One region of the Bacillus sp. OTU530 genome, then DNA from elsewhere that is predicted to be linked to it. Evidence: riboswitches for the same ligand, from Rfam matches in the RefSeq annotation. Region 1 holds a riboswitch; each other region holds the start of a gene.
What was found. A riboswitch is a leader RNA that binds a small molecule or an ion and turns the genes downstream of it on or off. The one in region 1 is predicted to bind S-adenosylmethionine.

Region 1 (3,161 bases):
ACTAAGAATTGCGCCAAACGCATTTTGTAAAAAGTAGAAGCGCTTTGCCAATTCTTCATCCTTTACAACTGCAAGTCCTGCCATTACGTCACTATGTCCGGCAAGAAACTTTGTTGCGCTGTGAAGTACAATATCGGCTCCTAGCTCAAGCGGCTTCTGCGAAAGTGGCGTTAAGAAGGTATTATCTACAAATGTTAACGCGCCGGCTTTTTTCGCAAGTTCACATATTGCGCGAATATCGGTAATTTTCAAAAGCGGATTAGAAGGCGTCTCCATATAGATGACCTTTGTATTCGGCTGGATTGCTGCCTCTACCTGCGCTATATCAGTCATATCAACAAATGTATGGCTGATGCCATAGCGTGTTAACACCTCTGTTACAACACGGAATGTTCCGCCGTATACATCCTCAGTAATCACAACATGGTCTCCTTGTGATAAGAGAAGAAAAGCAGTCGAAATTGCCGCCATGCCGGATGCAAATGCAAAGCCTCTTACGCCGCCTTCCAAAAGCGCGATTGTTTCTTCCAGCACCTCGCGCGTCGGATTGCCGGAGCGGCTGTAGTCGTATTTTCCAAAGGAGTCTACATCCACCTGATGGAATGTAGAGGAATTGTAGATCGGGACGCTGACCGCCCCTGTTCCTGCATCATATTTAAAGCCATTGTGAATTAACAGTGTATCTTGCTCGTACTTTGTCATGCTTTCACCCCTTCGCGCACTGCGACAAGAGCTTGCGTTAAATCTTGAATGAGGTCCTCTGCGCTTTCAATTCCGACAGAGAAGCGAAGCAGGCGGTTACAAACACCGCGAGCAGAGCGAATTTCTTCTGGAATCTCCGCATGTGTTTGTGTAGCTGGATAGGTCATCAAGCTTTCTACACCACCTAAGCTTTCAGCAAAGGAAATAAGCTGTAAGGACTGTAAGAGTGGATTCACCCAGCTTTCATCGGCTACACGGAAGGAAAGCATACCGCCCTGTCCTGGATATAAGACATCTGTAATGCCTTCAGCATCTTCTAAAAATGCCGCAATCGCTTTTGCGTTTGCTTCGTGCTGCTTCATACGAAGAGCCAATGTTTTCATTCCGCGAATCACAAGCCAAGCATCAAACGGGCTTAATACAGCACCGGATGCGTTATGGTAATAACCAATTTGCTGACATAGCTCCTCGCCTTTTGCTACAACCAAACCGCTTAATACATCGTTATGTCCAGCGAGATACTTTGTGCCGCTGTGAATTACAATATCTGCGCCAAGTAAAAGTGGCTGTTGCAGCACTGGCGTATAGAATGTGTTATCTACAATTAAAAGAAGATCATGTTTTTTCGTGATTTCCGCGACAGCCGCGATATCAGTTACTTCCATTAAAGGATTGGTAGGAGTTTCCACAAATACAGCCTTTGTGTTCTCGGAAATTGCTGCTTCTACTTCCGCTAGGTTATGCGTATCAACATACTTAAAGCGAACACCCCATTTGTTTTCATGCTCTGTAAATAAACGGTACGTTCCGCCGTATAAATCCTTAGATACAATCATTTCATCTCCTGTTTTAAACAGAGAGAGAACAACAAGAATCGCAGCCATGCCAGAGCTGCATGCAAAGCCTTGATCGCCGCCTTCTAGATCAGCGATGGCGCGCTCCAAAATTTTTCTTGTTGGATTTCCTGTGCGAATATAATCGAAGCCAGTAGATTGTCCAATTCCTTCATGACGATAAGCAGTAGAAAAATAAACAGGCGGATTAACCGCTCCTGTAGCTGTTTCGCTGCGGTTTCCAATTTGAGCTAGTTTCGTTTCTTGTGAATACATAGTGCAGTTCCTCCTTTAATAAACAATAAAAGCCTTCTTTGTTGTGAAAGAAGGCTTTGTGCTCGGTGAGAATACCTTCTTATCTCTCAAATTCTGTTAGAATTTGTTGGAGTTAGCACCTTTTTAACTGCATGTTAATGGTTGCTGAGGCGTCGTCAGGCCAGTTCCCTCGACCTCTCTTGATAAGAGAAAAAATTATAAAATTGTAAGTCCCTTATATAATTTATACTAAATACAGTATAAAAATCAATTCCCTTTTTATAATCTTCCGTAAATTCTTTGATTTCAAAAAATGCCATTGACTTCACTCCAGTACACATGCTAAATTAAGTGAAAATTGGGATTTGCTATATGAAGACGATAATGCCGTTTCTATGTTATCATAACCTTAGATGAAAATATAATGCTCTTATCGAGAGAGGCAGAGGGAAAGGCCCGATGAAGCCCGGCAACCTTCAAGCTTGTATGCTTGAAACGGTGCTAACACCTGCAGAACGAATCTGTTCTGGATGATAAGAGGGACATCAAACCCCCTCTTTCTGTCTGAAGAGGGGGTTTCTTACTGAAATCCGAGAGTATATGTTTCGAGTATTGTCAAGCTATTGCGGTCTGCTTCTTTTTGCAAAATAATCCTTCTACTAGTAAGAACAAAAGCACTGGTAGCAGAGAAGAGCTTAAGGAGTATTTCCGTCAGTTAACTCCAGCCGAACCGCTTGGGTTGTTTTGCTACAGGAGCAGGGATGGACCACGTCTGCTTTTCTTATAGTATTTTCCTTCCGGGAACGGAGCTACACATACATTGATTAGAGAAAGAAGGGGAAGAGAATGAGGTTGTTAGAGAGATTAAAGGGAGGCGTCGTACTTGGTGACGGTGCGATGGGAACACTTTTATATTCGCGTGGCCTGCAAAGCTGCTTTGAGGAGCTGAATGTAACAGATCCAGAGCGTATTATCGATATTCATCGGCAATATGTAGAAGCGGGTGCGGACGTAATTCAAACGAATACGTATGGAGCGAACGAAGGCAAGCTTCGTATGCATGGTCTGGGAGATCAAGTATCCCGCATCAACCGTGCAGCTGTACAAAATGCGAAACGGGCAGCGAATGCAGAGACGTTGATAATTGGAACAATCGGCGGTATGAAGCATATCGGCGGCGTTACGCTTAACGACGTAGAGCGTGAATTTATGCTTGTGGAGCAGGCGAATGCCTTGCTTGGAGAAGGTATAGACGGCCTCCTGCTTGAAACATTTTACGATGAAACAGAGCTGCTGCACGCACTTCGTATTTTACGAAAAGAAACGAATGTACCGATTATCGCGCAGCTTGCTTTACATGAAGTGGGACTT
Region 2 (3,161 bases), on a different contig from region 1:
TTCTCTAATACAGAGCCGAAAGTAATCGCGTCGAAAATTTGAGGTTCCTTCTTGCGGGATAGGTTTACGCATTTTGCATAGCAGCCGCCTTCAATATTGAATACGCCGTTGTCAGACCAACCGTGCTCATCATCACCGATTAATTTACGGTTTGAATCGGCAGACAAGGTTGTTTTTCCTGTACCGGATAAACCAAAGAATAGTGCAACGTCTCCTTCTTCCCCTACATTGGCCGAGCAGTGCATAGAAAGGATATCTTTCTCTGGAAGTAAATAGTTCATAATGGAGAAGATGGATTTCTTCATTTCTCCTGCATATTCTGTACCTCCAATCAGTACAATCCGCTTTTCAAAGGAAATGATAATGAATGTCTCCGATTTTGTTCCATCGAGTGCTGGGTCTGCTTTGAATGTCGGAGCAGACACGATGGTGAATTGTGCTTCGTGGTTTGCAAGCTCCTGTGTTGTCGGGCGGATGAATAGCTGCTGGGCAAATAAGTTGTGCCATGCGAATTCATTTACAACCTGGATGGGAAGGCGGTAGTTACGGTCTGCGCCAGCAAAGCCCTTGAATACGAAAAGCTCCTCTTTTTCTCTTAAATGCTCCAGTACCTTTGTGTATAAGTGGTGAAAGGTTTCTTCAGCAATTGGCTGGTTCACTACGCCCCAGTCAATTTTATCCTTGACGGATGCTTCGCTGACAATAAATTTGTCCTTGGGAGAACGCCCTGTATATTTTCCGGTTGAAACAGAAACAGCACCTGTTGAAGTTAGGCTTCCTTCTTCTCGGATTAAAACCTTTTCTACCAATTGCGGTACGCTTAATTGAACATGTGCATTGCTTCCGTTTAATAGTTCATTTAACCCGATTTGGACATTCACAGTATTCATCATCAAAACCATCCTTTGTTTGAATTATAGAAAAATATCTCACATTACCCATAAAAAGTATAACACATTGTTTTAAATAGTGTATACTATTTATTGGTTTATGTTTGTGTGTTTACACTTTTTGGGGATTTTTCCTGTTATAAAAATTGATCAAGATGTTATTAGATGAATTGGTGTGTACTATTATTCGTTTTAGAATACATGTACCAACACATAATAAGCAGGATTTTTTTGCTGAAATTTAAGGGGAATGAATTGACAAAGTAGTGTTATTTCTATACTATAGCTTTAAGACGGATACTCTCTTATCCCGAGCTGGCAGAGGGACAGGCCCTATGAAGCCCAGCAACCTGACCGAAAAGGTAAAGGTGCTCAACCTGATGCAAGGCAGCAATGCTTTGAACGATAAGAGTGAAAGGCAAGAAATGACACATTCAACCTTTCCTCAGATGGAAAGGTTTTTTATTTTGCTTTCTTGGGAATTTTAAGAATGTCGTATGACAATTTAATTTAGGGATGAGTTCCGTACATAATAGATTAGGGGAGGTTTACCAATGACAAACAAGCGTCGTCTTTTCACGTCCGAGTCTGTAACCGAAGGGCATCCGGACAAAATTTGTGACCAAATTTCAGATTCTATTTTGGATGCGATTTTAACAAACGATCCAAACGCACGTGTAGCTTGTGAAACAACGGTAACAACAGGTTTAGTGCTAGTAGCTGGTGAAATTACAACTTCTACATACGTGGACATTCCAAAAATCGTTCGTGAAACAATCCGTGAAATTGGCTATACTCGTGCAAAGTACGGCTTTGATGCTGGAACATGTGCGGTATTAACTTCTATCGATGAACAGTCTGCTGATATCGCAGCGGGTGTAGATAAAGCGCTGGAAGCGCGTGAAGGCTCTATGTCTGACGAAGAAATCGAAGCAATCGGTGCTGGTGACCAAGGTTTAATGTTTGGTTTTGCATGTAACGAAACGAAAGAGCTTATGCCTCTTCCAATCTCTCTTGCACACAAGTTATCCCGCCGTTTAACAGAAGTGCGCAAGGATGATACATTACCGTACCTTCGTCCGGACGGTAAAACACAAGTAACGGTTGAATACGATGAAAATGGAAAGCCGGTTCGCGTTGATACAATCGTTATTTCCACGCAGCACCATCCAGAAGCAACGCATGAGCAAATCGAGCGTAATCTTAAAGAATATGTAATTAAGCCAGTTGTTCCAGCTGAGCTTGTTGATGAGAATACAAAATACTTTATTAACCCAACAGGCCGCTTCGTAATCGGTGGACCGCAAGGGGATGCTGGTTTAACAGGCCGTAAAATCATTGTTGATACATACGGCGGGTATGCTCGCCATGGCGGCGGTGCGTTCTCCGGTAAGGATCCTACAAAGGTAGACCGTTCTGCAGCATATGCCGCTCGTTACGTTGCGAAAAACATCGTAGCAGCAGGGCTTGCGGATAAAGCGGAAGTACAGCTTGCATACGCGATTGGTGTAGCGCAGCCAGTATCTATTTCTGTTGATACATTTGGAACAGGAAAAGTGTCTGAGGATGTATTGGTTGATTTGATTCGTAAAAATTTTGACCTTCGTCCAGCAGGTATCATTAAAATGCTTGATTTACGTCGCCCGATTTATAAGAAAACAGCAGCGTACGGTCACTTTGGCCGCAACGAGCTTGACCTTACTTGGGAGCGTATAGACAAAGCTGATACGCTTCGTCAGCAAGCAGGGGTATAATCATGAAAAAGATCTATGCAGCGCATGGGTCTTTTTTATTTGAAAAAGTATAAATTTCCGGCTAGAAGTGAGACGTAGCCGGAAATTTTAGGAATACAGTATAAGTAGAGCTACGTCAATCAGCTACACGATCAACACGGGCTGTTCGGTTCCCTGTAGTTGTGAAAAAAAGGAATGAGTGCATCGTTTCTTTTCCTCAAACAATAAGCCTGCAGATGCATTTTCTGTTCGTTCCCTTTGTGGAGCATAACCAGTGTAAAGGGGAAAGGAAGGATGGACTGCAATGATTAATAAAATTGCGTGTTTGTTTTGGCTGCTTTGTCTGAGTGTATTCTTAAGCGGGGTGGTTTGGACTACCTCCAAAGGATCCGAACATGAAAGAATTATGCATTCTGTTGTACATAAAGTACAAATACAAAGGATGTATGATACGAGGATATATGATACACAGCTATAAACTAGAGAGCAACAGCAGAATGACAAGTGCATTCGGATACAATTCCATCACATATGTGTG
Region 3 (3,161 bases), on a different contig from region 1:
CACCCGCCGGTAATCCATTTTCCAACAGAACTTTCATTATTATTGCCATGAATGGCGTATGTATCACCAGCTGTTCCATTTATGTTTAAACCCATCCAGCGATCTCCGAGCGGGTTATCTGGAGCGCCTCCTTTAATTCCCCTTGTATAGTATGGACGATTGGTAATTTTGTTTACAATGGTGAACTTTCCTGACGGGGTAGGGGTGCTGCTTTTGCCAGTTCCGACTGAAAATTCACGAACTAGACTTCCATTCTCATAAAGGGCAAGCTTGTTTGTTGCGGTATTAACAATTACTACTTGAGAAGATGTCGAGGCAGCTTGAGTCGGTTCTTGGGGGAGGAAAATAGCGAGCAGTAAGATAAGGCTAAACCATAAACGTTTCATAAGGAACCCTCCTAAACGTATGTATGGATAGATTACCGAGGCTTAGGATTATGTAGATTAATTGCAGAGACATGATTTTTTCTTCTTATGAGAAGAGTATATTCAATAGTCATTTAAAGACTTCCTTCTTTTTATTTGGATTATTTTGGTAAATGATAGAAAATTTGATCATTGATTAAAAATTCTATCTATTATAATATTTTCTTAAGTAAATAAAAGAAAACGGTAAACCTTTATAGAGGCAGGTATGTAGGAACGAGACGAATTTCAAACATTATTTCTTTATGTATAGAATTATTGATATTTTAGTTCGCAATCAAAGGTCCAGAGAATAATGGGGATAAAAAAGATTGAGAACCTTGAGCAAACGATGCCCTTGTTTGCTTTCTTTTTCACTGTAAGAAAGTATAGGTTTCCAGCTAGAAGCAAATTCGGTGTATTAGGAAACTTTAGGAACAAGGTGTAACCATACCCCTATCTTCGCCTAACGGATCGCTAATCAGCAAGTTTCTTTATATTAAGTAGAAGATGCCTAATATGTCGAATTCCAATCTCTCTATTGAGTTCATGACGGGATGATATAATAAAGAAGGTTAAGATGTGAGCAGTGATAGCTAATAGTTAGGACAGCGGTCATATTGACGATATGCAGTCTTTGATCACATCGTATAAGCCTTAAAAAACATGTTGACAGTACCAATTAATTTCGATACAATCAGCACTAATGAATGCATACGACTTATCAAGAACAGGCAGAGGGAACAGGCCCTATGAAGCCTTGGCAACAGCCGTCGAACGGAATTGTGCCAAATCCTGCAGGTATATTTCCTGAGAGATAAGAGAGGTATGAGCCGGATGATTTTGGACATAACTGCTTCTTTTACCTGCGGGGAAAAGGAGCAGTTTTTTTTTATACTTTTAAGAAAGTGTATATCGAGGAAAGAAGGGTGCGGGAATGGGAGAAGCATGGAAGCAAGAAACGATTCACCCGGCGAGCATAGCGCACTGCCAAACGGTTGAGGAGCAGCAGCTTCTTGCTGGAGTCAAACCGGACTTCATTCATTTGTCCATCGGTATTCAAGAGGTGGAAGAGTTAATTGCAGATTTATATCAAGCATTATCCGGAGGAAAAGAATATGCCTATCATCGTGAATAAAGACTTACCAGCTGGTAAAGTCCTGCAGAAGGAAAATATTTTTGTTATGACGAAGGAACGTGCGGAGCATCAGGATATCCGTGCGCTCAAGATTGCTATTTTGAATCTAATGCCGACAAAGCAGGAAACAGAAGCGCAGCTGTTACGCCTTCTTGGCAATACACCGCTGCAGGTTGACGTTCATCTGCTTCATATGGAATCACATACGTCAAAAAATGTGTCACAGGAGCATCTGACGAGCTTTTATAGAACGTTCAGCGAGGTAGAAGGAGAGAAATTTGACGGCTTCGTCATCACCGGAGCTCCGGTAGAGACGATGGAGTTTGAAGACGTGAATTATTGGGAAGAGCTAAAACGTATTATGGATTATACACAAACTCACGTAACATCCACTCTTCACATTTGTTGGGGTGCACAAGCTGGGATTTACTATCACTATGGCATTCCAAAATACCCGCTTGAAGAGAAAACCTTTGGTATTTTTGAGCATGAGGTACAGGTGCAGAATGTGCAGCTAATGCGCGGATTTGATGAATACTTTTGGGCTCCTCATTCGCGGCATACAGAAGTACGGAAAGAGGATATTATAAAAGTACCAGAGCTGAAGATTTTGGCAGAATCTGACGAAGCAGGTGTGCATATTGCCGCTGATGCTAAAGGGAAGAATATTTTTGTGTTCGGTCATAGTGAATATGGACGTGATACGTTAAAGAATGAATATGATCGTGATATAAGCAGAGGCTTAGAAATTGAGATTCCAAAAAATTATTATCGGGATAATGATCCAACTCAGAGCCCGATAGTGAAGTGGAGAAGTCATGGGAATTTGTTATTTTCCAATTGGCTCAATTATTATGTATACCAGGAAACACCATTCATTTTATGAAAGTGGTAACGTTTTCTTAGGGATAAAATTATAAAACGTATTCAGAATGTTGACAATATATTGTTTTTTACGACATGAAATTATATAATTGCACATAAATATCATTTTGTAAAAAAGGGGTGGACTATAGTGGAAGAAATTCGGGTTGGTTTACTAGGACTCGGCACAGTTGGCAGTGGGGTGGTCAAGATCATTAATGCTCATCAAGATCGCCTCATTCATCAAATCGGTTGTCCTGTCAAAGTTACGAAAATTTTAGTGAAGAACTTAGAAAAAGAAAGAGATGTCCAAATTACCCCTGATATGCTCACTAAGGATGCAACGGAAATCATCGACAATGAGAATATTGATATAGTTATTGAGGTAATGGGCGGACTTGAAGAAGCAAGAGCGCATATTTTACGCGCATTGCAAAATGGCAAGCATGTTGTGACAGCCAACAAAGACTTAATGGCTGTATATGGCACTGAGCTGCTTTCTGTAGCAAAGGAAAATCAATGTGATTTATTTTATGAGGCAAGTGTAGCTGGCGGTATCCCGATTCTTCGCACCATTGTGGACGGACTTTCCTCTGATCGAATTACGAAAATGATGGGAATTGTGAACGGAACAACAAACTTCATTTTGACAAAGATGTCAAATGAAGGAAGAGCATATGAGGATGTGTTAAAGGAAGCGCAGGAGCTTGGATTTGCAGAAGCGGATCCAACTTCAGATGTAGAAGGCTTGGATG

Region 2: it holds a riboswitch for S-adenosylmethionine, as region 1 does, so the genes downstream of both, metK (methionine adenosyltransferase) here and AAHB12_RS00050 (methionine biosynthesis PLP-dependent protein) in region 1, are expected to answer to the same signal.
Region 3: it holds a riboswitch for S-adenosylmethionine, as region 1 does, so the genes downstream of both, AAHB12_RS17535 (PLP-dependent transferase) here and AAHB12_RS00050 (methionine biosynthesis PLP-dependent protein) in region 1, are expected to answer to the same signal.

What each region holds. Positions count from the first base shown of each region.
Region 1 is NZ_JASATP010000001.1:7,688-10,848, forward strand. It holds gene metC (cystathionine beta-lyase) at 1-702, opposite strand, end outside; gene AAHB12_RS00050 (methionine biosynthesis PLP-dependent protein) at 699-1,811, opposite strand; SAM riboswitch class I at 1,888-2,000, opposite strand; SAM riboswitch class I at 2,218-2,330, shown strand; gene AAHB12_RS00055 (bifunctional homocysteine S-methyltransferase/methylenetetrahydrofolate reductase) at 2,637-3,161, shown strand, end outside.
Region 2 is NZ_JASATP010000043.1:28,173-31,333, forward strand. It holds gene pckA (phosphoenolpyruvate carboxykinase (ATP)) at 1-890, opposite strand, end outside; SAM riboswitch class I at 1,193-1,302, shown strand; gene metK (methionine adenosyltransferase) at 1,445-2,644, shown strand.
Region 3 is NZ_JASATP010000023.1:61,157-64,317, forward strand. It holds gene AAHB12_RS17530 (SH3 domain-containing protein) at 1-386, opposite strand, end outside; SAM riboswitch class I at 1,123-1,228, shown strand; gene AAHB12_RS17535 (PLP-dependent transferase) at 1,342-1,542, shown strand; gene metA (homoserine O-acetyltransferase MetA) at 1,523-2,428, shown strand; gene AAHB12_RS17545 (homoserine dehydrogenase) at 2,558-3,161, shown strand, end outside.